3 regions of the Streptococcus oriscaviae genome follow, and region 2 is predicted to be linked to each of the others. Evidence: predicted binding sites of a transcription regulator. Region 2 holds the regulator's gene; each other region holds the start of a gene.

Region 1 (10,369 bases), 860 kb from region 2:
TTATAAAGAGGGTGAAACTCCATTGTTCAGGGATGAAAAAGTAAATTGGTTTTGAGGAGATAGAATAAGTCTCTTTCAGTATGGCGCTTTACGAAAAAAACGCTGATAAAAACAAAAAATACCAGTCATTTTTGGCTGGTATTTTCAGGAGATTATGAAAAATATTTAGGATTGAATACAGTATAACCTGAAAAGCAGGTATCTGCATCGGTCCTAGGGCTGATTTTTCTATTTTCCTCTAAAAAGGGAAAAGACTTCCAAAATCTTGGCTGCAATGGCTGACTGGTAGTCACCGACCAGCTTGATTTGCTCGTCCGCAAATTCTGTCAGGACGGAAAGGTCACCCACCTGGACAGCATAAAGGGATTCCTTGAAGAGTTCAATATCGTTGCGGTCATTGCCAAAGACGACCACATCATTGCCCACATGCTCCACCAAGGTCTTGGCCTTGTGAGTTTCTGCTGGATTGAGGTAGATACATTTTTCTCCTTCATCATAGAAAACTTCCAGACTCTTTTCATGAGCAAATTGGGCCAGGGTTTCTTCAACCAAGTTCTCATGATTACCCATGTAAATGACCATTTTGATAGGTTTTTTAATGGCATCAAGTGGTAAAAATTGAGCCTTTTCCAAGGGATCCACTCTGGAAATAAAGGGCATTTTTTCAAGAATTTGGCCAGAATAATCAAAACTCTCATCGACAATGAAGGGTAAATTATAGGTTTTGCACCAGTCCACCAAGATCTGGTAGGCCTTCTCATCAATCGCCCGCTCAAAAATCAGTTGACCATTTTCATAAACCAGACCGCCATTGAGGCCGACCACCATTTTCTGACTGAGTTCTGGCCCCAAGGTCGCCAAACAATCCCGATAGGAGCGGGTGGTCGCAAAGACCAGGTCATGTCCATACCTGGGGGCACTGAGCAAGACCTGCATGATTTCATCATCGATGGTCCTGCGGTCAAAGCACAGAGTCCCATCCAAATCAAAAACAAACTTCATAGGAATTCCTCCTCTACTGAGCGCTTCGAAGGGCCGCCTCATAGGTCTGTTCCATCAGCATGGTAATGGTCATTGGTCCCACACCGCCTGGAACGGGCGTAATCAAGCTGGCCACAGGGGCAACTTCATCAAATTTCACATCACCAATCAACTTGCCATTCCCATCCCGGTTCATGCCGACATCAATGACAACCGCACCTTCTTTGACAAATTCCTTGGTGACAAAATGTCCTCGGCCGATAGCAACCACCAAGATATCCGCTTGGCGGGCCAGTTCAGCCAGATTTTTCGTCCGCGAATGGGCGATGGTCACTGTTGTATGGGCATCCATGAGCAGTTGTGCCATGGGTTTACCAACAATGTTGGAACGCCCGATGACCACCGCATTTTTACCAGTCAAATCCACCTGGTACTCTTTGAACATTTCCATGATGCCTGCTGGCGTGGACGGCACCATGACCGCGTGACCAGACCAGAGTTTACCCATGTTGGTTGGATGGAAGCCATCCACATCCTTTTCCGGTGAAATGGCAAAGAGAACCTTTTCTTCATCGATATGGGCTGGCAGTGGCAATTGTACCAAAATCCCGTGCCAGTCCGCATCTTGGTTATAGGTTTCAATCATAGCCAAGAGCTCTTCTTCCGTTGTGGTTTCCGCTAAACGGACAACCTGACTCTTGAAGCCAGCGGCCAGAGCGGACCGCTCCTTATTTCGGACGTAGACCTGACTAGCCGGATCTTCTCCCACCAGAATCACTACCAAACCAGGAACGATTCCTTTTTCTTCCTTCAACTGAGCGGTCTTTTCAGCCAAGTTCGCCTGCATTTTTGCTGCTAGAGCTTTACCATCAATTATCGTCATCTTATGTGTACTACCTCCCGTTCACTTCCATTATACTAAAAAACAGAAAAACTTCCCATCTTTCAGGAAAGTTTTTTACATCGTTAGGTCGCACAAGGGCTTCATGCTTATAGAACTTTGGACAAAAAATCTTTGGTTCGCTCTTCCTTTGTTTCCTCAAAAACCTCTTTAGGGCTGCCCGTTTCAACGATGAGGCCGTCATCCATGAAAATGACACGATCCGCCACTTCTCGGGCAAATCCCATCTCATGGGTCACAATAACCATGGTCATCCCAGATTTGGCCAAGTCCTGCATAACACTCAGAACCTCTCCTACCATCTCAGGATCCAGTGCGGAAGTTGGTTCATCAAACAGGAGAACATCCGGATCCATTGCTAAACCACGCGCAATAGCAATCCGCTGCTGCTGACCTCCTGACAGACTTTGTGGAAAAGCTGTCGCCTTATCAGGCAAGCCCACCTTATCAAGCAATTCAAAGGCGATTTGTTCGGCCGCTTCTTTGGACATCCCCTTGGTCTTAATGGGAGAAAGAGTGATATTTTCTAGAACAGTCATATTCGGAAAAAGGTTAAACTGTTGAAAGACCATCCCCATTTTTTCCCGCATTTGGAAAATATCGTTTGCCTTGTCAGTAATATCTACCCCCTCAAAAGTGATGGTTCCCTCCGTTGGCACTTCCAATAGATTCATAGTTCTGAGCAAAGTAGACTTACCCGATCCAGACGGTCCGATAATCACCACTACCTCTCCCTGGGCAATTTCAAGGTCAATTCCCTTTAACACCTCATTTTTCCCGAAGGATTTATGCAAATTTTTAATCGAAATAATACTACTAGACATAGCTGTTCTCTCCTTTATTCAGTGATTTTTCAAAAGCTTGAATGCCCAAAGTCAAGATGCTCGTCATCATCAGGTAGTAAAAAGCTGCAAACAAGAGGGGCGTTAAGGTCAGGTAGGTGGTCGTAGAAACCGTCGTTGCCCCATTCCATAATTCCATCACCCCGATGGTAGACAGGAGGGAGCTATCCTTCAAAATGGTTACAAACTCATTTCCTAAGGCTGGAAGAATGTTTTTGATGGCTTGAGGCATAATGACATAGCGCATGGCCTGTTTGGGGCGAATCCCTAGTGAATAGGCCGCTTCTAGCTGTCCCTTAGGAACTGCGTTGATTCCAGCCCGCACCGTTTCTGAAATATAGGCACCCGAATTCATGGAGATAATGATAATCCCCGGAATCAGACGTGAGAGATCCACGGCTAGGACACCCAGCTGAAAAGTTGGTGCCACAATGTGCATGAGGGCAAAAGCTATCATAATTTGCACCACCATAGGAGTGCCACGGAAAATCCACACATAGATATTGGCCAGCCAAGCCAGTGGACGGAAGCGGCTTCGTTGAGCAAAGGCCAACAGCACACCAAGAATGCTGCCAAAAACGACCACCAACACTGCAACTAGAATAGTCACAAGCGCTCCGTAATTAAAATAATCCCAGTATTTTGGAAGAAAAGAAAAGTTCATGTAAATTCTCCGTTTTTTCAATGTAGGTTATACTATACCATTTTTTGTATAAAAATGCAACAACAAGTGATAGAATATTCATTTTGTTCAAAAAAAAAAGATTGACAAGACGGTTGTCTTGTCAATCTGAGCATCTCTCTGCTCGTTCCACTGTTTCTTAGTACAAGAGCTCGTAGATTTCCATTGCAATCAGGTCAATGCTGTCAAATGTGTAGGTTTCACGCGCAGCAACATCCCGCAAGGTAAATACAGAACCATTCTCTTCGTCATAGCTATAAGCTACCTCTGCAACAACAACACCTTCGCGTTCAAAGTTGCGTTTCAAGGTACCGCCATCACTAGCCATGGCCTCCAAGCGGTTAATAATTCTCACTAAATGTGATTCCATATCTATTCTCCTAATCCTTAGTATAAGCGTATTTTATCACATTTTTCATAAAAAGTCATTTTTTTACTCATAAATTCCACTGATTTACTAAAAAAACTTCACAGCGTTTTCAATATTTTTCTTCTCTCCTTCTTCGTGTTATAATAGGGATAAGATTATTTGAAAGGGGTTTCTATGACGAGGATTCTCACCCACTTCCACAAACAAGACCGACGAAAACTAATCATTCTGCTGTTGGCTGTCTATACGCTTGTTTTTGCCTTTTTAATGCCGGACAGACACTTGCTGGTCGAACAATATCTAGCACTGTTGCTCCATCAGACCTATCTGATTCAGGATGCCTTTGTCACAGCTGGTTTTGCCGCTACCTTTTTCAATGTTGCTCTGCATTTTTTCGTTGCCTATTATCTAATGAGTCGAAATGAGCGCAGCAAAATTAGCGGTCTTCAGATTGCAGCCATTGGCATTTTTATAGGGCATTCCTTTTTCGGAACCCACATACTCAACATTGTCCCTATTCTAGTAGGAACTGTCCTCTATGCCCATTGGACTCACCAGTCCTTCAAATTGTTTACCACGGTGAGTTTATTTGCAACTGCAACGGCTCCTCTGGTTTCTTTTGTTGCACTCGAACCGGGATTGTCAATAGGCTCTGTCCTTGCCGCTTGTCTGGTTGGTATCCTATTAGGCTTTATAGCCCCGCCTCTGGCAGAACACTATTTGAAGTTTCACAATGGTTTATCCCTCTACAACTATGGTTTTACAACAGGCTATATGGCCATGTTTTTTGTCCTAGCCTTACCTTATCTGGGCTGGGAAACCCAACTGACCATCAATTTGCTTCAGACAAACAGCCATATTCTGCTCACTTATTTCTCCATCATCTGGGCGGGATTTGCCCTTTTGGTGGTGAAAAACTTTCGTGAAGCCATTCAGCATTATCCCAAGCTGTTGAAAAGCTCAGGTCGCCTGCCGGATGATTTTGTAGCAAAATACGGTATTTACAGCACGCTTCTAAATATGTGTTGCAATAGCGGGCTCTACTTGCTCATCATTCTTCTCTTGGGAGAGCCATTGAATGGGCCTGTACTTGGAGCCTTGTTATCCTTCTTTGGCTTTAGCGCCTTCGGTAAGCACACCAAAAATTGCCTGCCCGTTACCCTCGGCATTATGGCCGCTTGCCTGCTCTTGGGACAACCACTGACAGGCATTCGCTTCCAACTGGCCTTCTTTCTAGGCAATGGCCTAGCCCCCATTTCTGGATTTTATGGCATGACCTATGGATTCATTGCAGGCTTCCTTCACTACAATCTGACCAGTCTAGCTTTTGGACTTCATCAGGGCATGAGCCTATACAACAACGGATTTACGACGGGACTGGTTGCCGGCTTCCTCTTTCCGATTATCGAAAATATTCAAGATCACAAACCTAAATGGACACAGCTGCATTGGAGAAAAAATGTTAAACGAAAAAAATAAAGCAACTCGTATCATGAAAGAAATTATCAGTTATTTTCTGGACAATGACCTCAATGATTTTTCGATGGATTTTCATATCAAAGATGGGGTTTTCTACCTCTCCATCGAGGCCCCTTGCCAGCAGAAACCGGCTAACTTCGACCAACTTGTTGAAGACTTGCAAACCGAGCGACAGCTAGAGGTTGATGAGTATTTCAATGCCCTGCTGGGTAGCCACAGCCATCATGACTATAGTTTTTTGGGTAAAGCCATTGATAAAGCCCTAGGAAGCTATAAAGATGGCAAACTCTTTTTAGAGATTTGGCGCTACGAGCAGCACTAAGCACTACTCTCTAAGCATGTTGTTGCAGTCCCTTTGCAGGATTCACCTGCAAGGGGAATTTTTGTAGCAGATTCTTGCAATTTACCCAAATCTTGTTATAATTAAGATATATCTGACCTTTATTGACTATTGGTCTTTATTCCAAAGAAAGAGGTAAACCGATGCTTTGTCACAATTGTAAAATCAACGATGCAACTATTCACCTTTACACCAATCTCAACGGAAAACAGCAACAAGTCGACCTCTGTCATAACTGCTATCAAATCATGAAGACCGACCCTAACAATGCCATTTTAAAAGGCTTGGGCGATTTGTCCAATCCAAACAATATGGATCCTTTTAGTGAGTTTTTCAATAATTTGGGAGGCTATCCTGGAAAAACACCTGCTGGCAAGCCCCGCAACCCGACTCCACCCACCCAGTCAGGAGGAGGAAACGGCCGCAATAATGGAGGAAATCAACAACCGCCGCAGCGTCCAAATGGTCTTTTGGAAGAGTTTGGCATAAACGTTACCGAAATTGCCCGCCGAGGCGAAATAGACCCTGTTATCGGTCGCGATCAGGAAATCACCCGTGTCATTGAAATTCTCAACCGCAGAACCAAGAACAATCCTGTTCTTATCGGCGAACCCGGAGTTGGTAAAACAGCTGTTGTCGAAGGACTAGCCCAGAAGATTGTCGATGGAGCTGTTCCGCAAAAACTACAAGGGAAGGAAGTTATCCGACTGGATGTAGTCAGCTTGGTACAAGGAACTGGAATCCGCGGTCAATTTGAAGAACGAATGCAAAAGCTGATGGAAGAGATTCGCAACCGCAAGGAAGTCATTCTCTTTATTGACGAGATTCATGAGATTGTCGGAGCAGGTTCTGCAGGTGATGGCAATATGGATGCGGGAAATATCCTCAAACCAGCCCTAGCACGTGGAGAAATGCAGCTAGTCGGTGCTACCACTCTCAATGAGTATCGCATCATTGAAAAAGATGCCGCTCTGGAACGTCGGATGCAGCCTGTCAAGGTAGATGAACCAAGTGTAGAAGAAACCATCACCATCCTCAAGGGTATCCAAAGCAAGTACCAAGACTATCACCATGTCAAGTACACCGATGCTGCTATTGAAGCTGCTGCCGTTCTTTCCAACCGCTACATTCAGGATCGTTTCTTGCCAGATAAGGCCATTGACCTATTGGATGAAGCAGGCTCTAAGATGAATCTGACCCTCAACTTTGTCGATCCAAAAGAACTGGACCAACGCCTGATTGATGCTGAGAATCGCAAGGCTCAGGCAACCCGAGATGAAGATTATGAAAAAGCTGCTTATTTCCGTGACCAAATTGCCAAATACAAGGAAATGCAAAAAGCAACCTTGAGCGAAGAAGATACCCCGCTCATCACCGAGAAGGAAATTGAAGCCATTGTAGAGCAAAAGACCAATATCCCTGTCGGTGACCTTAAAGAAAAAGAACAGTCACAGCTAATCAATCTAGCTAGCGACCTCAAGGCTCATGTCATCGGTCAAGATCAGGCAGTCGATAAGATTGCTAAGGCCATCCGCCGTAACCGTGTCGGTCTTGGTGCCCCTAATCGCCCTATCGGCAGCTTCCTCTTTGTGGGGCCAACGGGTGTCGGAAAGACCGAGCTTTCCAAACAACTGGCCATTGAACTCTTTGGTTCAGCAGATAGTATGATTCGCTTCGATATGTCTGAGTATATGGAAAAACACGCAGTGGCTAAACTGGTTGGAGCCCCTCCAGGCTACGTTGGCTACGAAGAAGCTGGTCAGCTGACAGAAAAAGTCCGTCGCAACCCTTACTCTCTCATCCTTCTTGATGAGGTTGAAAAGGCACATCCGGACGTCATGCATATGTTCTTACAAGTTCTGGATGACGGCCGACTAACAGATGGTCAAGGCCGTACCGTCAGCTTCAAAGACACCATTATTATCATGACTTCCAATGCTGGAACAGGTAAGGTGGAGGCTAGTGTTGGTTTTGGAGCGGCTATGGAAGGCCGGAGCCAATCTGTTCTTGGCCAACTCAGCAATTTCTTTAGTCCTGAATTCATGAACCGCTTTGATGGTATTATCGAATTTCAACCGCTCAGCAAGGAAAATCTCCTGCAAATCGTTGATCTCATGCTGCAAGATGTCAATAAACGTCTAGCAAGCAACGGTATCAGCCTGCATGTGACCGACAAGGTTAAGGAAAAACTGGTCGACTTGGGCTACGATCCAAAGATGGGAGCTCGTCCTCTTCGTCGAACCATTCAGGATCAAATCGAAGATGCCGTCACAGACTTCTATCTGGAGCATCCAAACGAAAAAGACCTTCGGGCTGTGATGAATGCCAAAGGGGAAATCCTTGTCAAAGCCAGCCAGAAAAAACCGGTCGAAACCAGTGCATAAGATCATCATAACATATTCCTAGATTGCCTACCTATGGACAGAAAGGAGGCTTATCATGACTGTATCACAATTTATCTTTGACCTCTATCAAGCATTCTTTTGGCCTCTGGCCTTCATCCTAGGACCACTTGGACCTTTTGGAGCCATGGTTCTTCTTGGAGCTTGCTATGCTCTGTGCTTCTATTGCTTCAGAAAACCCTTTGGCAAAGCTAGTCTAGGCAAACGCATTCTTTTGCTTCTAGCCTATGCGATTTTGACTCTCTCTGTACTTTGGCTCTGCGGGCTCATCGGAAGCCTTATCTGGATTAGTCAAATAGGCTAATGACTGGTGTCCTCATTCCCTATCCTTAGTAGGGGTGGACAACTGACAGAAAAAGAACCCTGTATCCGAGTGATTCAGGGTTCTATTTTTGTGAAGATTATTCTCTTGAGATGTGAGATTGGAGTTTACAGAAGTAGAGTACGCCATCTTCCAGTGTCATTTCCAGATGCCCAGACGCAACCAAGTAATCCAGATGAGCCATTGTTTCGCCACTAGCAAACCACTTCTGTGGTTTTGGAAGCTCATCCCAGTTGGCAGCCTTAATGCGCCACTTGATACGCGCCGATACATCACGGACGGTTACTCGCTCCTCATCGGCAATAGAATCGAGAATTTCTTGCATCCGCTCAAAATGATGGTCTACCAGTTCGTCAATCCGCTTCACATGATCTGTAATCAGCTGGCGGTGTCCTGGAAAGAGAAAACGCAATTTCATCTGGCGCAAAGTTGATAGGGTTCTCATGTAGGTCTTGAGAATATTTGGATAATCCCAGCCCCAGAAAGTTATGTTGGGCGTAATAGGATCCAAAACCGTATCCGCACTAAACATAATTTCTTTTTCCCTGTCATAAAGTCCGATATGACCTGGTGTATGCCCAATCAAATCCACCACTTCAAAATCAAAGTCCCCAACCTGAACATGACTTCCAATTTCAAGAACTTGATAAGGAACTGGGCGATCGAGTTTGAAACGAAAACCTGGATTGTCTTCAATTGCCATCTCTTCTTCTGAAATTCCGTAGAGCGGTCTAAAACTGCCTAGCAACTCCCAGTATTCACCGCTGGCCATGGCATTGAACAAATCACCATCTACCTTCCCAGCAAAGATACGGGCCCCCGCATCATAAAAGAGTGTGGCAAGACCTGAATGGTCTGCATGAAGATGGGTAATAATCAGATCAACGTCTTTCATTTGAATGCCCAGCTCATCCAAACCTGCCTGCATATCTGCTAAGGATTCTGGCTGATTATAGCCAGTATCAATTACTAGGGTTCGGCCTTCTCCTTTGATAACGTAAGAATGAATCTCTCGCAGAGGACTCTTGGGCAAGACAATGGGAAAGGTGTAGATGTTAGGATAGATTTCTCTCATGCCTGAATTCTCCTTTGAAAAGGCTTCTTTTCTTCATTATAGCACAGGTTGATAAGCGAAAAATCTTACAATCCGTAATGCTTCCCATAAGAAAAAATTATGGAAAAGTGGTATAATGGCAGAGCAAAGTAAACATACAAACACAAGGAAATACTGCTAAGAGGAGGGTTCGGATGACACAAGCTACATTTGGTGAAAAACAAGATGGAGTGACCTACAAGCACCGCTACGGAGTTTATGCCGTTATTCCTGATGCTGCCCATGAACATATCATTCTAGTTCAAGCACCCAATGGGGCCTGGTTCCTTCCGGGAGGAGAAATCGAAGCAGGCGAAGATCATCTAGCTGCCCTAGAAAGAGAATTGCTTGAAGAACTCGGATTTACGGCTGAAATCGGCTGCTACTTTGGACAGGCAGATGAATACTTTTACTCCCGTCATCGAGATACCCACTACTACAATCCTGCCTATATCTATCAGGTAATCAGCTACCAAGAAGTGGGCAAGCCTCTTGAAGACTTTAACAATCTGGCCTGGTTCTCAATCGACGAAGCGATTGAAAAACTCAAGCGGGGCAGCCACAAATGGGGCATCGAACAATGGAAATTGCAAGAAATTTCCCACAATAGCTAGTCAAATCAACTCAAGCGTGCTATAATATTCACAAACGAAGGAGGTAGCACATGAAAATTATCAACACGACAAATAGCCATTCCCAACTCGTTCAAAATCAACTCGCTAATACAGATGCTTTTCTGGTAGAAACCTATTCTGCAGGAAATACAGATGTCATTTTCACTCAAGCACCTCGTCATTATGAACTCTTGATTTCTAATAATTATCGCGCCATTCAAGATAGTGAATTAAAGAAGATTCGTGACTTCTTCCTCCACCGCAAGATTGATGCCAAAACCATCAATCCAGCCGCCATCCAAACCATTCACACAGACCGGTTGGTGGAGATGTCTATTCCAAT
Region 2 (10,369 bases):
CTCCAAAGACCGCTTCCTCGACGCTCTGGCCAGCCTACCAAAAACGGATCTAGAAGAGATGAAAGAGGAAGACAAGGGGGCAGACATCACCTGCCAATTCTGCCAGACCCATTACCACTTTAACGAAAGAGATTTGGAGGAACTCATCAATGGCTAATCTTAATACCCCTTTCATGATTGGCGATGTTCAGATCCCCAATCGCTGTGTGCTGGCCCCAATGGCTGGTGTAACCAACTCGGCCTTCCGCACCATTGCCAAAGAAATGGGCGCAGGACTGGTCGTCATGGAGATGATTTCTGAAAAAGGCTTGCTCTACAACAACACTAAAACCCTTCACATGCTCCATATCGATGACAACGAATACCCCATGTCTATCCAACTGTTCGGTGGCGATGCTGAGGGACTCAAGCGTGCCGCAGATTTCATCCAGACCAACACCAAAGCGGACATCGTAGACATCAACATGGGCTGCCCTGTCAACAAGGTCATCAAAAATGAGGCCGGTGCCAAGTGGCTCAAGGACCCAGATAAGATCTACCACATCATCAAGGAAGTGACCTCGGTCCTCGATATTCCCCTGACCGTTAAGATGCGGACAGGATGGAACAATGCCGACCTAGCGGTCGAAAATGCCCTGGCCGCAGAAAGCGGCGGTGTGGCTGCCCTAGCCATGCACGGACGTACCCGCGAACAGATGTATACAGGAACCGTTGACCTAGACACCCTCACCAAGGTGGCTGGCAGCCTGACCAAGATTCCTTTCATCGCAAACGGCGACATCCGTAGCGTAGAAGACGCTCGCCAACGCATCGAAGAAGTCGGTGCCGATGCCGTCATGGTGGGACGCACTGCCATGGGCAACCCCTACATTTTCAACCAAATTAACCACTACCTTGAAACAGGAGAAGTCCTGCCCGACTTGACCTTCGAAGACAAACTCAATGTCGCCTACGAACACTTGAGCCGACTGGTCAATCTCAAAGGCGAGTCCATCGCCGTCCGCGAATTTCGTGGTCTGGCACCTCACTACCTACGCGGTACAGCGGGAGCAGCAAAGATCCGCGGAGCCGTTGCCAAAGCTGAAACCATGGCCGAAATCCAAGAACTCTTTGCCCAAGCCCGCGAAGCTGCTCAGACAAAACGAGTTCACTCATCATAAAAAGTCGCTGGAAAATTCCAACGACTTTTTTCTACGACCCGCTAATTGCCGGTCTGTTTTGCTTTCAAACGATAGGTTTTTTTCGGCTTTTTCTTCGGAACTCGCTCCACTCCCGCCTCCTCCACATATTCTCCATATTTACTAAGGAAATTGTTGTGGAGGATTTTTTTATCCGGAGAAATGAGGTTCACCAAGTCTGTCGCCGCATAGATGGTAAAAGGAGTCTGCAGGAGATTGAGGAAGGTCGGGTTCCACTTCATCCGCCCCTGAATCCGCTTGATAGAAGTCATGACAATTTCATAATGGTCAAAAGCGAAATCCTCGGCCGTCAGGAGCTGACCTTGGTAGCTGCACTGAGCTTTTTTAAAGTCCACATCAATGACAATCGGCTCTCTGCCATCTTCACCTGCCTGCACCAAATCCAAGGCCTGACTAGGCAGGTAGACCAAGTGGGCAATCGTCATGACCCAGCCACGCGGATCGCGATTGGGATCCGAAATGGTCAACAGCTGCTCGATATGATGGCGAGGCAGATCCAGCCCTGCTTCCTTCTTGATTTGCCGCTGACAGGTCTGATAGGCATCTTCGTCGCGCCCGATAAAGCCGCCGACTAAGGACAGCTTGTGTTGGCAAGGGTGAGCTGCACGGCGAATAAGAAGAAGCTTAATCTGTCCATCGACAAAACTGTAAACCACCATGTCCGCTGTCACACTAGGCTTTTCAAAACGGGGAGCATCTTGCTGTTTGTACCAATCCAAAAACTCGGCTTCTGTCGCCACTCGCTCAAAATATTCCTTATCTGATAGACCGACCGGCCGAGTCATCTTAGGCCCCCTTTCTCTCTTTTACCGCCTTAGACCACTGGTACCAACCTACGATTGAGTTGATGGTCCAGACAAAATACATCGCAGCCATCTGAAGATTGCCGCTATCTGGCCCCATCCACCAGAGGTAGATAGAAAAGAGGTTGGTCGCAATCCAGAAGACCCATTGCTCACGGTAGAGATAGCTTTGAAGAAACTGCCCTGTCCAGTTGGTACCATCTGTAATGGAGTCACGGAAAGGACGGGCTGCTCCGATAGACTGGTAAATCAAACCGAACGTTCCCCAAACCAAGACAGTAAAACAAAGCCATTTAATCCAACCAAAGAAGTTCAATTTGCGGGTTGCGAATTCGGACACCTGCGGCTCCTCTTTCTTCTCACCTTTCACCCGATCTGCCAGCCAGAAATACAGACCAACCGGCTGCATGACGATGAAAAAGATGGCCGTCATAACTTCTCCATAAAACATATTTTGGAAGGACAAGGCAAAGTAGACTACGTTGCTCAAAAAACCAAACAGATAGTTGCTGGCACGGCCTTCAGCTACCAAGATAACACAGAGGTTTCCGGTCCATGCAGTAAACAAGCCCATCCAGTCATTGCTGCCTGAGGTAAAATGCAAGACAATGGGTACACTTGACAGAACAATCAGGTAGAGCCACTGAAAAAGGCTACGCCCTACAAACAAATCATTGTAAGCTGCCTTAGCCACTCCACTAAATCCCATCTGACGGGCTACGGCAAAGATTTTTCCTATATTCTGCGGCACTTCTTTAAAAGATTGCAACAGGTTGTTCTTACGATTTTCCAAAGTAGTCATAATTTTCTCCTTATTTCATTCAAAGGGAATCCCTAGTCAAACCACTTGTCTGACGGTGCGAATTCGTTGTAGATGGTGTCAATGAGCTGGATAGCCTGGCTGTAATTTTCTGCATAGGAGCCACCGATAAAGGCCACCGGTGTATGAGGATGATTTTTTGCCACCAATTCTTTCAAGTGTTCGGTGAAGGCATGGCGGATTTCACTATCAGCCATGGTCATATCCCGATAACCATCATCAATATAAGAACCCGTCGGCAAAACAAAGATAATCAAGGCCCATTTTTCACTCTTAACCGTGTCCGCACAGAGAGAGTGGAAAGAGCTGGAGGTTTCACCGATATAATAATCATAGTAGGCCTCTGTCACCGTAGCATTGGTATCTGCAATCACCAGACCACGATTGGTATCCGAGTCAATCAGGTTGGAGGTCTGGCGATACTGGCCTGTCAAAAGGTAGTTGTAGTCTTTCCCCGTCAACTCATCATCGCGGACATTGTAGCGTTGCTGGTAGTGGCGAGAATATTCCAGAGATACAGGACAGGAATAATAGCGGCCCAAATCCCTGACCAAGGTTGTCTTCCCATTTGAGGCAGACCCCAATACTAGGACGTTCTTGGAGAAATGGCGACGGAAAGGCTTGGCAATTGAGTTCCAGTACTTGGCTGGATTTTCTCGAATCAGTGTGGCAGAAATTCCAAAATTGCGCTCGGTGCAAGAAGCTCTGTACCCTCGGCTTCTCAACTCCTCTGCGTACTCTTCCTCTGACACATAAAAGACCAACTCTTCGTCTGAGCTCAAGGTTATCAAGTCTGTCAAAGCGGCCAACCACGGTTTCCAACCATGAGGGTAAGGCGGAATCCCTTCCTCATCTAGCTTAAAGACGGACACCAAACTCTCGTCGTTAAAGGTTTCGCGGATATAGCGGAAGCGCTTCTGAAGCCCCAGCCCAATCTGTTGCCCGCGATCATTCTGATAACCTGAAACAATGACAACGGCGCGGTCGCATTCCCGCTTGGCCCGTTGAACTAAGTCGATATGCCCCTTGTGCATAGGTGCAAAGGTGCCGAAGATAACGGCTACTGTTTTTTTCATAGTGTACCTTTTTATTATTTTTTATATTTTATATCATACTACTTGTTTGAGAGAAAGTCAAGGGTTTTTTATATTTTTTTATAAAAAGGTTGTAAAAAAATGAACCAAGCTAAAAACTTAGTCCATCTTTTTTTCAAAACGGAAAAATCGGGAAATCAGATTGGATCTTGGATAACATCCATCCACATCACTTTCTCCATTCTAGTCCTGACTCGTCACTGTAAAGGTCAGCCTACCAGACTTAACCCCTACTTTCAGGATAGAGCCTGCTTCCAACTCCCTTTTCAGCAACATCTCTGCCAACGGATCCTCCAGCTTGGTCTGAAGAAGCCGGCGAAGCGGTCTTGCACCCATTTCTGGATCATAGCCTTCTGTTGCCAACTGTTTGAGTGCTGAAGGCTGTAATTTGAGCTGGATGCCTTTTTCGGCCATGACTCCAAGAAGCGGTGCCACCATAACCTTGACCACCTCCTGCATATCCTGCTCGGACAGACTGTGAAAGACAACCTTTTCATCAATCCGGTTGATAAATTCTGGACGATAGGCCTTCTTCAATTCCTCAAAAATCCGCTTTTCAACATGTTCCTGACTGCGAGAAAGGTCAAGAGCCCCGAACCCAACTGTCTTGTCATCTCTTAAAGCCGTCGCCCCCAAGTTAGAAGTCATGATAATCAGGGTATTGGAGAAATCTACCTTACGCCCCTTGCTGTCCGTCAATTGACCATCGTCTAAGACTTGCAAGAGAATATTAAAGGTATCCGGATGGGCCTTTTCCACCTCATCAAAGAGGAGAACCGCATAAGGCTTGTTGCGAACTTTTTCTGTCAACTCGCCCCCTTCTTCATAGCCCACATAACCAGGAGGGGCTCCATTCAAGCGGCTGGCCGCAAACTTTTCCATATACTCACTCATATCAAAGCGAATCAAGGCAGCTTCATCATCAAACAGCACCTCCGCCAGTGCCTTAGCTAGCTCGGTCTTTCCGACACCTGTCGGCCCCAAAAACATGAAGGAACCGATAGGACGGTGGCCAGTTCGAATACCTGATTGATTGCGACGGATGGCACGGCTGACCGCTGAAATGGCTTGGTCTTGTCCAATAACCCGCTTATGGAGTTCGCTTTCCAAGGATAGATATTTCTTCGCATCTGTCTTACTGAGTTTGGATACAGGAATCCCAGATAGGCGACTGAGAGTCACCAAAACATCATCTTCTGTCACAGCCAACTGGCTAACGGGTCTTTGAATGTCCTCGGTTTCTTTAATCAAGAGCTGGCTGACCGTCTTATATTTTTTAGACATCAGAGCCCTGTCAAGAGCTGTTAGTTCTCCTTCTGCACCTTCTGACTTGATACGATTTTGGACAGTAGCGCTGGCTTCATCCAGCAAATCAATAGCCGAATCGGGTAGGTTCTTGCTGGTCAGATAGCGCTTGGCATAGGTTACAGCAGTGACTAGCGCCTGATCTGAAATGATTACCCTGTGGTGCTTCTCGTAGGCCGATTTGAGGCCACGCAAAATAGCGATACTGTCTGCCACACTTGGTTCTTCAATGCTCACCTTAGCAAAGCGGCGGGCTAAGGCCGCGTCTTTTTCAATGTGCTTTTGGTATTCGTCTTGAGTGGTTGCCCCGACTGTTCGTAGACTGCCACGCGCTAGAGCAGGCTTGAGGATATTGGCTGCATCCAACGTAGAATCAATTCCTGAACCAGAGCCCATGATGGTGTGGAGCTCATCGATGAAGAGGATGACTTGCCCGTCTTCTTCAATATCGTTGATAATATTGTTCATCCGCTCTTCAAAATCCCCACGGAAACGAGTACCTGCAATGACATTCATCAAGTCCAGCTCCAAAACACGCATTTTGGATAGGCTAGATGGAACTTCCCCATCTGCTACCTTTTGAGCCAATCCCAATGCTAGAGCAGTCTTTCCGACACCGGCATCCCCAACCAAAACAGGGTTGTTCTTGGTCTTACGGGAAAGAATTTGAATCATGCGAGAAATTTCTTCATCTCGACCAATCACAGGTTCAATCTGCCCCGCTCGCGCCAGAGCTGTCAAATCGCGGGTATAATCTTCCAACCCACCGCTCTGAGCTGTCGGTGGCATCCCCATCATATTGGCCATACTTGGCTGCTTGGACTTGCCTCCCTTCATGAGGGCGCGGATGGCCTTGAGGTGTTCCTTGCTAAAACCCGCCTTGGCTTCCAAATTCTTTCGCAAATCAAGAAAACGCACCTTGTCATCGGAGTCTTCAAAATGAAAGCCCACCTTGTCCAAAATCTGCGAAGCAATGGTCCGCTTGTTTAGAAGCATAGCCATAAAGAGGTGCTCTGTTCCCAACTGCTTCGCCTTCACAACCTCACCAATCTGCCTTGCAAATTGAAGCGTTTCCTCCAAGCGCTTAGACGCTGGCAAAATGGTGACCGCTTCTAGCTCTTCACGGTAGACTTTTTCTGTCACGACATAGGCTGCATGTTCATAGTCTTCAACATCGGCAGGGTACTCCACCAGAGTGGACCCTGCAATAGTATCTGGATTGATAACAAAAGCCAGCAGGATGTGCCAGGTTTCTAAAAAATCACAGCTATATCGCTGGGCAATCAGTTGCGCGTCCTCAAACGTCCGCTGCAAACCACTTGAAAATTTCATATTAGTCCTCTTTCCTATCTAAACGGCGCAGGATTTGACGCATCATCCGCGCTCTTACTTGGTTGGCCTCCCTGCCTAACACCTCATCGCTACTAGTTGCTAGAAGGAGATTGCCCTCTCTTTCCGTCATCAAACCTTCATCAAACAATAGCTGCAAAATATCTGTAAAGACTGTTGCAGATAACTCGTCGCCCATATTCTTAAGCAAATCGCGAACTAGTTCATGCTTGTCTGAAAAGGTAATTCGGCCAATACGAATATAGCCACCACCACCTCTTTTACTTTCGACAATATAGCCTCGGCTAGCTGTAAATCGGGTCTTAATCACATAGTTAATCTGACTGGGCACCACCTCGAAACGACTGGCCAATTCACTGCGTCGCAACTCAGCAACATTAACCTGTTCCAAAATGGCCTTGATATGTTCTTCAATATAGTCGGATGTATTTTTCATCGCCATAGGACTCGCCTCTTTCTCTGACTTTCTTTGACTATTGTACCCTAAAACGGCAAATTTTAAAAGTAAAAGCCTCGCACCCCATCCTCGTAGCGAAATCTTGCTTTCCTCCGTCTTTTTTCCTATAATAAAAAGAAAACCTCCAAGGAGACTACAATGACATTTCAAACCTTAACTCAAGATTTTACCGCCCTTACTCCTGCTCAAGCACAAGAATTGCTTCAAAAACAAGATGGAGGCATCCTATTTTTAGGTCGCGCCACCTGCCCTTACTGCCAGCGGTTTATTCCAAAACTACACCGTGTCGCACAAGACAAAAAATTGACAGTCCACTTTCTTGACACTAGCTCTCCAAGTCCAGAACTTCAAACCCTACGTGAACACTATCAGGTTCCAACCGTTCCAGGCCTCTTGGTCGCAAAACCAACTGGCGTCCAAGTCCGCTGCGACTCCAGTATGACAGAGGAAGAGATTGCGGAATTTGTCGGGGTTTAATCACTAAATAAAAAAGACAAACACCAATTACGATGTTTGTCTTCGTCTAAAAAAGCCAGATGGCTTTTTTAGTTTATTCTCCTTTTGATTTGCGGCGGCCTAGCACATAGCCTCCGCCCAACATGAGACCAGAACCCAACAATAGGAGCAAGGCTATATTTTGTTCCGTTCCTGTTGCTGGTAAAATGCCTTTGACAAAGTTTGTTACTGGATTTCCTGTTGCAGACTGGCCAGCAGCAAGAACTTGCCCATCTTTACCATCAACTCCCTTAGCAGGAATCCCTGTATCTGCCCCGTTGACAATCCAGTTGCCGTTGCTTCCGATTTCAATCGTTGGCGTCTGACCGTCACGGCCCGCTTCTCCTTTTGCCTTGGTTGTCGTTAACTGGCCATTGATAACCCAATAACCGTCTGCATTGATTGCGATGACCGGACTTGAACCATCTTGGCCTGCTTGTCCCTTATGGACACTGACTTGGCTACCATCAGAGAAAACGATTAGAGTATTACCGTCTTTGTCTAGTTTGGTTTCAACAATCGATAGAGATTGGCCATCTTTTCCATTCTGACCGGTTGCACCATCTTGACCTTTAGGCCCCTGAGCTGGTTTTCCTGTGTCAACACCATTGACAAACCAGTTGCCATTGCTTCCAATATGAATCTGCGGAGCCTGAGCATCTGCTCCCTTGTGGATGGTTAAACTGGTACCGTCTGAGAAGATTACAACCGTATTCCCATTGGCATCTAACCTTGTTTCCTGTACAGTAATGGATTGACCGTCTTGACCTGATGTCCCTTGTGAAGGCTTACCAGTGTCCACACCATTAACAAACCAATTGCCGTTGGTACCAATCTCTACCTTAGGAGCGGTCGCATCTTGGCCTTTTTTGACTACGACAACACTCTTGTCTGAGAAGGTGATAACGGTGTTGCCATTCGCGTCTTCCTTGCTTTCAAGGATGGTTAACGGCCTAGCATCTTCTCCCTTATTAACTTGCATACTCGTGCCATCTGAGAAGGTTACGATTGTATTGCCCGCTGCATCTTGACTAGTGCTAAGGATAGTGACAGAGGTGCCATTGGTACCGTTTTGTCCGTCTGTCCCCTTCTTGATGGTCACTTGACTATTATCCGAGAAGGTAACAACTGTATTCCCAGCAGCGTCAAAATCCGTTGCCGTTACAGTCAATGCTTGAGCATCTGCTCCTGCAGGGCCTTGTGATGGTTTACCAGTATCTACACCATCAATAAACCAATTGCCATTGGCACCGATGGAGAGTGTTGGAGCATCTTTTTTGTATTTTGCATAATAAGTAAGGTCTTTCTTGACGCCAGTTGCCAGAATGGTGGCATCATCCACAAGGTTAGTCGTGTGATCAGCATACCAGCCAAGGAAGGTGTAGCCAGGTTTAGCTGTTGCTACTGGAAGACTACCGCCTACGAGATTAGTGACAGCCGAGCCATTTCCTTCCACCGTGTAGCTAACTACCGGCTGGCCATTGATAGTTCCCTTTTCTTCATCTGTTGCAAAGCTGACTGTGTAACTCGGAGCTTCATAAACCGCTTCTAGGATAATATCGGCCGTAATACGCGTATTTCCAACTTCCTCACTGCTATATATCACATCACTTTGATTGATTCGCCAGCCCTTGAACTCCCATCCATAGGCTTTTTCATCAGCTGATAGGGTTGGCTCTGTCAACGCATTGGAATAAAGACCAATGGTGTCATTGAAGAGCGCACCCTTAAAGTAAACATAGTTGACACCAGCCTGCGTATAAAGGGAAGCTACATCACCTCCTTGGTACCAAATACGGTAGTGGACTGGGTTCCCAAGTTGATCCACATCAGCAGTGCCTCCAGGGAAAGTGCCTCGCTTACTGAGCGCAAGGATTCGTTTTGATTGACTTGCCAAAATCCAGTTTAAGTTCTTAATTTCTGAGTCAGAAGTCAATTGGACAGAAACCGTCATCTGTGGCTGAACCGTTGCTCCCACAGCAAAAGGCAAGGCTGTTAGATCATTGGCAGACAAGGTTATGGTGTAGGTTCCGACTGGCAAATTAGGCACAGCAAAATAGCCCCCAACCCCAGTTGCGGTATTTCCTGTTTCACCGGAGTACACAACTGTCCCATCTGCGGCTTGTACGGTTACTGCAATCCGATTGAGATAAGCAGACTGGCTCCAGGCTGGCTGTGTTGCCGAAAATCGGCCGTTAGGCTGTTGGACAAAGCTCCGAGCCTGTTCGTTGGTAAATTGTTTGACAAAGCCACGAATTTCGGCAGCCTCCACACCTATCCAGCTCCCAAGACTAATCAATGCTACAACAAAGCTAATAAACAACTTCTTGTTCATACATTCCTCCTTTTCTATATGTACCATACTACATTAGAACAGGTATAATTGCAACAAAATTTTATTTACATATTATTTCAATATTCTCGGAAAATTCCTTGAAATTTTCATTTTGCTGCATCAAAAAACGAGCTGCTTTGAATGCAACTCGTTAGTTTTAGTGCAAATTATTTACCAAGCGCTGCGGCCATGGTTGCAGCTACTTCTGCTTCAAAGTCGTTTGAAGCTTTCTCGATACCTTCACCCACTTCAAAGCGAGCAAATTCTACTACTGAAGCATTTACTGAGTTCAAGTAAGCTTCAACTGTCTTGCTATCGTCCATGATGTAGACCTGGGCAAGAAGAGTGTAAGCTTGGTCAACCTTGGTGTTGTCAAGAAGGAAGCGCTCCATCTTACCTGGGATAATTTTGTCCCAGATTTTTTCTGGTTTGCCTTCAGCTGCCAATTCTGCCTTGATTGCTTCTTCAGCTGCCGCAATCACTTCGTCAGTCAATTGAGCTTTAGAACCGT
Region 3 (10,369 bases), 280 kb from region 2:
TGCCCTGATTGGTGCAGCAACGGATGCGACAGATTACCTTCCATTGGCTCACGCTCTCGACAAGGCAGCCAATGAAATCGGCATTGATTTTATCGGTGGCTTTTCAGCCTTGGTACAAAAAGGGTACCAGAAGGGGGATGAGATTCTCATCAACTCTATTCCGCAGGCTTTGGCTCAGACTTCTAAGGTCTGCTCCTCTGTCAATATCGGCTCCACCAAGACCGGTATCAATATGACTGCCGTTCGGGATATGGGGCGGATTATCAAGGAGACAGCTCAGGCTTCTGATATGGGTGCGGCCAAGCTGGTGGTCTTTGCCAATGCGGTTGAAGACAATCCCTTCATGGCAGGCGCTTTCCACGGTGTCGGTGAAGCAGATGTCGTTATCAATGTCGGTGTTTCTGGCCCAGGAGTTGTCAAACGTGCCCTTGAGAAAGTGCGCGGTGAGAGCTTTGATGTGGTGGCGGAAACCGTTAAAAAGACAGCCTTCAAGATTACCCGTATCGGTCAGTTGGTTGGAACCTTGGCTAGTGAGCGCTTGGGTGTCAAGTTTGGTATCGTTGACCTCTCCCTTGCCCCAACGCCAGCGGTTGGAGATTCTGTGGCGCGTGTCTTGGAAGAAATGGGTCTGGAAACCGTTGGTACACACGGAACGACAGCTGCACTTGCCCTCCTCAATGACGCCGTTAAAAAGGGTGGGGTTATGGCTTGTAACCAAGTTGGCGGCCTTTCAGGTGCCTTCATCCCTGTATCTGAAGATGAGGGTATGATTGCGGCTGTCCAAAATGGTTCCCTCAATCTGGAAAAACTGGAGGCCATGACAGCTATCTGCTCGGTTGGCTTGGATATGATTGCCATCCCAGAAGATACCCCTTATGAAACCATCGCGGCCATGATTGCGGACGAAGCGGCTATCGGGGTTATCAACCAAAAAACCACTGCCGTTCGGATTATTCCAAAGGGTAAGGAAGGGGACATGATTGAATTTGGCGGTCTTTTGGGAACAGCCCCAGTCATGAAGGTCAACCAAGCCTCATCTGTTGACTTTATCAATCGTGGCGGACAAATTCCTGCCCCGATTCATAGTTTTAAAAACTAAAATGAGAAACGATTGCCGTCAGCAATCGTTTTTTGATATACTAGAAGAAGAGAAAGAGGAGGAGTTTATGACAGAAACAAGACTGTATATTTCGCGTCACGGTAAGACCATGTTTAATACCATCGGTCGCGTTCAAGGCTGGTGTGATACCCCTTTGACGAAATTCGGAGAAGAAGGAATCCGTGAATTGGGTCGTGGGTTAAAAGATGCTGGTATTCCTTTTAAAAAGGCAGTTTCCAGTGACTTAGGACGGACTGTGCAGACCATTACCATTGCCCAGAGAGAGTTGGGCATCCTTGGGAAAATTCCTTATTACCAAGACAAGCGGATTCGGGAGTGGTGTTTTGGTAGTTTTGAGGGCATGTATGATGCGGAGCTATTTAACGGAGTTCTGCCTCGTATCAGCGGTATCGTAGATGCTTCAACCATGAGTTTTGAAGAAATTGCAAACGGCATTCAAGAAGCCGATACAGCGGGCTGGTCTGAGTCCTGGGAAGTGTTGAGCCACCGTATTTTGACTGGTTTTGAGTCTATCGCTCGCGATCTGGAGGCCCAGGGTGGCGGTAATGCTTTGGTTGTCAGTCATGGGATGACGATTGCTACTTTGGTCAATCTTTTGGAGCCAAACCGTCCAACCAATCTAGCCTTGGACAATGGTTCCGTTACAGTTGTGCGATACGAATCAGGTCGCTTTACCATTGAAGCCGTCGGAGATTTGTCTTACCGCCGTAGAGGAGCAGAGTTGCTTGCGAAGAAATGAGACTAGCTGGAGGGAGTTTTCCCCCAGCTTTTTTTTTTGAAAAAAAGTCAAACAAACCTATTGACCTTCACTGACCAATAGTGTATAATAGTCCTCGTAAGGTAAAAGACCTTACAAATTTTAAGATTTAAAGGTCAGTAAAAGTCAAAATTTGATTCTTCTTTTTATAAGATTGGTCAATTTTGGTCAGAAAAAGACCCAGGGAGGTCCTATGATGAATGACGCACATCGACACTAGCGTATTTTTTTAACAAACAAAGGTCAATAATGGTCAAACAAAAAACAAGGAGAAGCTACTATGAACAATAATTTCAACAACTTTAACAATATGGACGACATTTTCAACCAACTTATGGGAAATATGGGCGGCTACAATACGGAACGCAGACGCTATTCTATCAATGGCCGCGAAGTGACACCAGAAGAGTTTGTCTACTATCGCCAAACAGGTAAGCTCCCACAGAGCGAGCAAGCCCAAACGCAGGAAACTAAAGGAAATGTCAAGCCAGGTGGTATTTTGGCTAAATTGGGTCGCAATCTGACAGAGGATGCCCGTGAAGGCAAGTTGGATCCAGTCATTGGTCGGAATAAGGAAATTCAAGAAACCGCCGAAATTCTAGCCCGTCGTACCAAGAACAATCCTGTTCTGGTTGGAGATGCGGGTGTCGGAAAAACCGCCGTAGTAGAAGGTCTGGCTCAAGCCATTGTCAACGGTGATGTTCCAGCTGCTATCAAAAACAAGGAAATTATCTCTATTGATATTTCAGGTTTGGAGGCCGGAACCCAATACCGCGGTGCTTTTGAAGAAAACATCCAAAATTTGGTCGATGAGGTCAAAAAAGCAGGCAACATCATCCTCTTCTTTGATGAAATTCATCAGATTTTGGGTGCAGGTAGTACAGGAGGGGATTCAGGTTCCAAAGGTCTGGCGGATATTTTGAAACCAGCACTTTCCCGCGGAGAATTAACCCTAATCGGGGCAACAACACAGGATGAGTATCGGAACACCATCATGAAAAATGCAGCTCTAGCGCGCCGCTTCAATGAAGTCAAGGTTAATGCTCCATCTTCTGAGGATACCTACCAGATTCTCAAGGGGATCAAACCTCTCTATGAGGCTCACCACAATATCGACCTTCCAGATTCTGTATTGAAGGCAGCGGTGGATTACTCGGTTCAATACATTCCTCAACGCAGTTTGCCAGACAAGGCCATTGACTTGATTGATGTAACTGCTGCTCACTTGGCAGCTCAGCACTCTGTAACAGATATTAAAACGCTTGAAGAAGAAATTGCTCAAGCCCGCAATCGCCAGACTCAGGCTGCTGAAAAAGAAGACTATGAACAAGCGCTCAAGGAAAAAGTCCGTATTGATAAGCTGCAAGCGCAGATCGACAACCATACAGAGAGCCAGCGTGTCGTAGCTACGGTCAACGACGTCGCTGAGGCAGTTGAGCGGATGACAGGGATTCCAGTATCGCAGATGGGGGCATCCGACATTGAGCGCCTCAAGGAGATGAAGTCACGTCTTGCTGCTAATGTCATCGGTCAAGACGATGCGGTTGAAGCTGTATCACGCGCCATTCGTCGGAATCGTGCTGGTTTTGATGAAGGCAACCGTCCGATTGGCTCCTTCCTCTTTGTCGGCCCGACTGGGGTTGGGAAGACTGAGCTAGCCAAACAGTTGGCTCTGGATATGTTTGGCTCAAAAGAAGCCATCATCCGTCTGGATATGTCTGAGTACAGCGACCGAACAGCGGTATCTAAGCTTATTGGAACCACCGCGGGTTATGTGGGCTATGACGACAACTCCAACACTTTAACCGAGCGTGTGCGCCGCAATCCGTACTCGATTGTCCTTTTGGATGAAATTGAAAAGGCAGACCCGCAGGTTATTACCCTTCTGCTTCAGGTACTAGATGACGGGCATTTGACAGATGGTCAGGGTAACACCGTCAACTTCAAGAACACTGTCATTATTGCAACCTCAAACGCAGGTTTTGGTTATCCGGCAACCGCTGAAGGAGATGGTGATATTATGGAGCGGATTGCCCCTTACTTCCGTCCAGAATTTCTCAACCGTTTCAACGCAGTCATTGAATTCAAGCACTTGGACAAAGAAGACCTCAAAGCCATCGTTGATCTCATGTTGGCACAGGTTAACAAGACTTTGGCCAAGAAGGAAATTGAATTGAAGGTAACAGAAGCAGCCAAGGCCTATCTGATGGAAGAAGGCTACGATAAGGCCATGGGAGCTCGCCCGCTTCGCCGTGTGATAGAGAGTCAGATCCGTGATAAGGTGACAGATTTCTATCTTGACAACATCCATGCTAAGCGACTTGTAGCAGACATGGTGGATGGACAGCTAGTCATTCAGGAAGAGCTGGGGAACTAAAAACACTAGTCTGGACCTTTCCAGACTAGCGTTTTTTTATGAGAAATATAGCAAGATTAGTCTTTTTGTCTATGGAAACGATAGCCGAATCCACAAGCTACAAAAAGCAAGACTCCAAGGAAACTTAACCAAATGGTTGAGGATTGTCCTGTCTTTGGCAGGACTTTTTTAGGTTCAACAGTTGTAGTTGAAGAACTTGGTGTCGGTGGGGTTGTTGTTTCCTCCGTAGAGGTTGTGGTAGAAGCCTCCTCAGTGGTCGTAGTTGTCGTAGATTCTTCGGAGGTTGTAGTGGTTTGTTCTTCTGTTGTGGTCACCGTAGTTGTTTCTTCGGATGTCGTAGTGGACGGTTCTTCAGAAGTAGTGGTCACCGTAGTTGTTTCTTCGGATGTTGTAGTAGACGGTTCCTCAGAAGTAGTAGTAACCGTAGTTGTTTCTTCGGATGTTGTAGTAGATGGTTCCTCAGAAGTAGTGGTCACCGTAGTTGTTTCTTCGGACGTTGTAGTGGACGGTTCCTCAGAAGTAGTAGTAGAGGTGGTTGTTGTAACTTCTGTCGTTGTTGTCGTTGTTGTTGTGACAGGTGTGTGGCTGTTTTTGATTGTAAAACCAGTTGAGCTGTCACCTGTTATTGTTTTTTCGTATCCTGCTGGGACAACTTCATCGACAGTGTAGTTGATTTTTACGCCTTGTTTATAGACATCTAGATTGGTAAATTCCCCTTTCCAGTTGCCGTCTGCATCTACTGTCACCTCCTGGCGGTCGACTTCTTGACCATCAGACTTTAAAATAACAGTAATCTTGTTTGGTCGGCTGCCATCTAGGTTGTTGCTATCCTCCCAAATTTTGTTAAAGACAATCTTGGTTTTTTCTGGCTCGTGCTTGTTGGTGATGTTCAAGCCATCATAGACAACAGTGTAGCCGGTCACCTCTTCTTCTTTGACAGAATAACGGATTTCGGTACCATTTTCGTATTTTGGTAGGTTGGTGAACTGGTAGGCCCATCCAGTAGCTTCAGTAGCTGTTGTGGTCTGTCCAGTCGGCTGTCCATTGGCCAGTAGGTGGATGGTGATAGACTGAGGACGCAAGCCGTCCTGGTTCAGGTTATCATCCCAGGTTTTCTTACCTTGGATAGAGGTTACAATCCGTTTGTTGGTAATTGTCTTGAAAGCCACTCGAGTAATGGAGCCGAAATCGGAAGGACTGATACTAATTTCTTTGTTTTCTAGTTCATAGCCTGTAGGTGCCTTCTTTTCACGAATGGTGTAATTATCTTTCAATAATCCATTGACAGAAGCAATTCCGCTCTCGTCAGTGATTAGCTTGCCAACAACCTGACCTGTCGAATTACGAACCAGTTCAAATTCAGCACCGGCCAAAGCAGTTCCGTCTTCGGATACTTTTTTGATTTGGACAGTGAATACATAACCTTCTGCTCGACCATCCGCTGTGAGGAAACGAACATAGGAGTCTAGTGTTTTCTGAAGGGTTTGATTGGTTTCTAGGCTAGCTGTGTTTTGGAAGAGTTCCCCGCTTGCAGGGACATAAGGAATATGAACTTGGTAGCGTAGCATAATTCCCTGATCTGCACGGAGGTTCCCTAGATTCACAGAGAATTCTTGGCCGTTCCAAGTAACGGCGTAGTCGGCAGTCACATCCCGTTGGTTGAGGAGTCGCCAGTCGCCGTTGATAAATTGCCAATCACCTTGGTAGATTCTTAGAGATGATTGATTAAAGCTGGCGCCTGGGATTTTCAATGTATCCTTGACAACGGCATTGTTCAAAGCAACCTTTTTACGGTTGACCGAAATAGCGTACTCAATAATTTTTGAATCGGTCGAACTTTGCCAACCGGCCTTGTCTATCTCGTTTGGATAGGGTTTTCCGATACCGTTGAAGTCAATTTTTCCGCCAGGGATGACCTTGCCTTCAACAGTAAAATCCACTTGAATGGTTTGGGCGTTCGGAATGACAACATGATCTACACGAGCAAAGATATGAAGGGTTCCGGTCACATCGGAATGGCGCTCGGGATAATCCGTGTAGGTCAGGGTCACTGTCCGCTGCTTCATAACAGCCGTAGCTACCAGATTTCCTCTGGGATCTCGGAGTTCAAAAGCGGGGTTCTGTGATAATGCGAGTTCATTAGGGAAGGTGAAGGTGGAGGTATCGCCGGCCTTTACCGTGTTGTTTGGCAGGGCAAAGTCTATGTCAATACGGAATCGCTCCCATTGCCGGACCGGGCCGGTAATAGGGCTTCCATCCTTATTTACGATGGAAATCTTGGTAATGACATCGTTATGCTCGGCAGCATGGACGGTGTCCATACGAGAGGGTGAGAAAAATGAAACCAAAAAGGTTGCGGTAATAAAAAACTTAAGAATGTTCTTTATCATGTTTCGATTCCTTCCTAAAAGTATACTGCTACAAAATAATTCTAAAATAAAACAGCTCATAAAGCAAGTATTTTCCTTAACATACAATAAAACGATCGGTTTTTCAACTACTCTTACGAAAAGAGTGGAAAAACTAGAGAGAAAAAACAGAAGAGGCGGCAACAGCACTTTTGTTACTCGTTAACAAGCCTGCTAGAAGGGGATTTAACAAATGGTTTTAGGCAAATAAAAGAAAAATCCTTGACAAGCGCAAACGTTTGCGTTAAAATGTCAACTGTATTCCAAAGAGAAAGGATGCGAACTATGACAAATCGTACCAGTGGAATCTTAATGCATATTACCTCACTTCCTGGAAAGTTTGGTATCGGTACCTTTGGTCAGCCTGCCTACGACTTTGTTGATTTTTTGGTAGAAACCAAACAGACCTACTGGCAGATTTTACCTTTAACCACCACAAGCTATGGGGATTCTCCCTACCAATCCTTCTCAGCGATTGCCGGAAATCCACATCTGATTGACTTTGAACTCTTGGCAGAAGAGGGTTTGTTGGATGAGGCGGATTTTTCTGAGCAAGATTTTGGCAAAGAAGCAGACTCGGTTGACTATGCCCTGCTCTATCAGGTGCGGCGTCCCATTCTGGAGAAGGCTGTGGACAGATTTTTACAAGATGATAAACGAAAAAGAGACTTTGCTGCCTTTGAAAAAGCCAATGCTTCTTGGTTGACAGACTATGCAGAGTTTATGGCCATCAAGGAACACTTTGGCAACAAGGCCCTTCAGGAGTGGGATGACAAAGAAGTCATCGCCCGTAATGAAGAAGCCTTGGACAAGTACCGGTTGGCCTTGGCTGATAGCATCGACTACTTCAAGGTGTGTCAATACTTCTTTTTCAGTCAATGGAAGGCGCTCAAGGCCTATGCCAACCAGCACCACATCAAGATTATCGGCGATATGCCAATCTATGTTTCGGCTGACAGCGTGGAAGTCTGGACCAAGCCACAACTCTTCAAGTTGGATGCCACACGCAAGCCTCTCTATGTGGCAGGTGTGCCGGCAGACAACTTTAGCAAGGACGGTCAGCTGTGGGGCAACCCGCTCTATGACTGGGAGCAGCATGAAAAAACAGGTTACAGCTGGTGGATCTACCGCATTCATGAGAGTTTTAAACTCTATGACGTCTTGCGAATTGACCATTTCAAAGGCTTCTCAGACTACTGGCAGGTAGATGGTAAGGCGGAAGTGGCCAAAGTCGGTACTTGGGAGCCTGGGCCTGGCTACAATCTCTTTAAGGCTGTCAAAGAAAGTTTGGGTGATTTGCCAATCATCGCAGAAGATTTGGGCAATATTGATGCCAAGGCTCGTAAGCTTTTGGCAGACTGTGGCTACCCAGGGATGAAAATTCTAGAGTTTGGCTTCTTTGACGTCACAGGAAAGAGCATTGATGCGCCCCACCGGTGCACACCGAACTCCATCGCCTATACCGGCACTCATGACAATGAGGTAATCAATGGCTGGTACAACAACCTGTCTGCGGAGCAGCAAGAATACGTTGATGCGTACAGCAACCGCAAGCCCATTGAGCCAGTCAGTCAAGCCATGCTTCGTATCCTGTTTGCGACAGTTAGCGATACCGCTATTGCGACCATGCAGGATGTCTTAGACCTAGGCGAAGATAGCCGGATGAATACCCCTTCCACTGTCGGCGGAAACTGGCAGTGGCGCATGAAACCAGAAGATTTGACACAGGAACGCAAAGACTTCCTGCTGAAAATGACGAAACTATATCAAAGAGGAAATGAACACCATGATTAACTTTACCCAATTTGCAGAAAGTAATACCAACAAGAAATTGTCGGAATTGACCAATGAAGAAATCTACCTTCAGTTGCTTCACTATGTGAAAGAAGCGGCTGCAGACAAGCCTAAAAATACCGGAAAACGCAAGGTTTACTACATCTCAGCTGAGTTCTTGATCGGTAAACTCTTGTCCAACAACCTAATCAACCTCGGTATCTACAAAGACGTTCAAGCAGAATTGGCAGCGGCCGGCAAGTCCTTGGCGCAGGTAGAAGATGTTGAACCAGAACCATCACTTGGTAACGGTGGTCTTGGACGGTTGGCGTCTTGCTTTGTGGACTCTATGTCAACCCTTGGCATCAACGGTGAAGGTGTTGGCCTCAACTACCATTGCGGTTTGTTCAAGCAAGTCTTCAAAGACAACCAGCAAGAAGCAGAACCAAACTTCTGGATTGAAAACGACTCTTGGTTGATTCCGACTACTATCAGCTACGATGTACCGTTCAAAGACTTTACCCTGACATCTAAATTGGACCGTCTGGACATTCTTGGCTACAAAAAAGACAGCAAGAACTACCTTAACTTGTTTGATATTGAATCTGTTAACTATGACTTGATTGAAGATGGTATCTCTTTTGATAAGACCGACATCAAGGAAAACTTGACCCTCTTCTTGTACCCAGATGATTCAGACAAGAAGGGTGAATTGCTTCGTATCTACCAACAATACTTCATGGTATCAAATGCTGCTCAGCTTTTGATTGATGAAGCTATTGAGCGTGGATCAAACGTGCATGATTTGGCTGATTATGCTTATGTTCAAATCAACGACACCCACCCATCACTGGTTATCCCAGAATTGATTCGTCTGATGACAGAAAAACATGGCTTGGAATTTGCAGAAGCAGTGGCAATCGTTAAGAACATGACTGGTTACACCAACCACACCATCTTGGCAGAAGCCCTTGAGAAATGGCCGCTTGAGTTCTTGGAAGAAGTCGTGCCACACTTAGTGGACATCATCAAAGAATTGGATGCCTTGGTAGCCAAGGACGTTCCAGATGTAGCCCTTCACATCATCGATGAGTCTGGTCGTGTCCACATGGCCCACATGGACATCCACTTCTCAAACTCAGTCAACGGGGTTGCGGCTCTCCACACTGAAATCTTGAAAAACTCTGAATTGAAAGGTTTCTACGAGCTTTACCCAGAAAAATTCAACAACAAGACAAATGGTATCACCTTCCGTCGTTGGTTGGAATTTGCTAACCAAGACCTTGCGGATTACATCAAGGAATTGATTGGTGATGACTACTTGACAGATGCGACCAAGTTGGAGAAATTGCTTGCCTTCGCAGATGACAAGGAAGTGCATGCTAAGTTGGCTGAAATCAAGTTTAACAACAAATTGGCTCTTAAACGTTATTTAAAAGACAACAAGGGTATCGAATTGGACGAAAATTCCATCATTGATACACAAATCAAACGTTTCCACGAGTACAAACGCCAACAGATGAATGCCTTGTATGTCATCCACAAGTATCTTGAAATCAAGAACGGCAACCTGCCAAAACGTAAAATCACCGTTATCTTCGGTGGTAAGGCAGCTCCTGCTTATGTGATTGCTCAAGACATCATTCACTTGATTCTCTGCTTGTCTGAGTTGATCAACAACGACCCAGAAGTGAGCAAGTACCTCAACGTTCATTTGGTGGAAAACTATAACGTAACAGTTGCTGAGAAACTCATCCCTGCAACAGATATTTCTGAGCAAATCTCGCTTGCTTCTAAAGAAGCGTCAGGTACTGGTAACATGAAATTCATGCTCAACGGTGCTTTGACACTGGGTACGATGGATGGTGCCAACGTTGAGATTGCAGAATTGGCAGGAATGGACAATATCTACACATTCGGTAAAGACTCTGATA

Evidence for each region. Region 2 encodes CtsR, which represses protease genes until heat stress. Its sites were predicted from a motif close to TTGGTCAAAAAAGGTCAAANA; they were not measured.
Region 1: the regulator CtsR is predicted to act here: its motif matches at 5,687-5,707, upstream of INT76_RS03780 (ATP-dependent Clp protease ATP-binding subunit).
Region 3: the regulator CtsR is predicted to act here: its motif matches at 2,117-2,137, upstream of INT76_RS09490 (ATP-dependent Clp protease ATP-binding subunit).

What each region holds. Positions count from the first base shown of each region.
Region 1 covers NZ_CP073084.1:749,732-760,100, forward strand. Annotated here, with positions in the region: gene INT76_RS03740 (nuclear transport factor 2 family protein) at 1-55, shown strand, start outside; gene INT76_RS03745 (HAD hydrolase family protein) at 229-1,002, opposite strand; gene INT76_RS03750 (bifunctional methylenetetrahydrofolate dehydrogenase/methenyltetrahydrofolate cyclohydrolase) at 1,016-1,864, opposite strand; gene INT76_RS03755 (amino acid ABC transporter ATP-binding protein) at 1,972-2,706, opposite strand; gene INT76_RS03760 (amino acid ABC transporter permease) at 2,699-3,388, opposite strand; gene INT76_RS03765 (DUF1797 family protein) at 3,546-3,776, opposite strand; gene INT76_RS03770 (DUF1576 domain-containing protein) at 3,951-5,255, shown strand; gene INT76_RS03775 (hypothetical protein) at 5,236-5,577, shown strand; gene INT76_RS03780 (ATP-dependent Clp protease ATP-binding subunit) at 5,739-7,979, shown strand; gene INT76_RS03785 (hypothetical protein) at 8,035-8,301, shown strand; gene INT76_RS03790 (MBL fold metallo-hydrolase) at 8,399-9,394, opposite strand; gene INT76_RS03795 (NUDIX domain-containing protein) at 9,568-10,026, shown strand; gene INT76_RS03800 (DUF1827 family protein) at 10,077-10,369, shown strand, end outside.
Region 2 covers NZ_CP073084.1:1,605,892-1,616,260, reverse strand. Annotated here, with positions in the region: gene hslO (Hsp33 family molecular chaperone HslO) at 1-157, shown strand, start outside; gene dusB (tRNA dihydrouridine synthase DusB) at 150-1,160, shown strand; gene INT76_RS08230 (NUDIX domain-containing protein) at 1,202-1,984, opposite strand; gene pnuC (nicotinamide riboside transporter PnuC) at 1,986-2,804, opposite strand; gene INT76_RS08220 (AAA family ATPase) at 2,837-3,898, opposite strand; gene INT76_RS08215 (ATP-dependent Clp protease ATP-binding subunit) at 4,100-6,553, opposite strand; gene INT76_RS08210 (CtsR family transcriptional regulator) at 6,555-7,013, opposite strand; gene INT76_RS08205 (DUF6568 family protein) at 7,167-7,505, shown strand; gene INT76_RS08200 (PL29 family lyase N-terminal domain-containing protein) at 7,579-9,858, opposite strand; gene tsf (translation elongation factor Ts) at 10,026-10,369, opposite strand, start outside.
Region 3 covers NZ_CP073084.1:1,882,540-1,892,908, forward strand. Annotated here, with positions in the region: gene INT76_RS09480 (PFL family protein) at 1-1,099, shown strand, start outside; gene INT76_RS09485 (histidine phosphatase family protein) at 1,167-1,859, shown strand; gene INT76_RS09490 (ATP-dependent Clp protease ATP-binding subunit) at 2,158-4,254, shown strand; gene INT76_RS09495 (Cna B-type domain-containing protein) at 4,311-6,644, opposite strand; gene malQ (4-alpha-glucanotransferase) at 6,948-8,456, shown strand; gene glgP (glycogen/starch/alpha-glucan family phosphorylase) at 8,449-10,369, shown strand, end outside.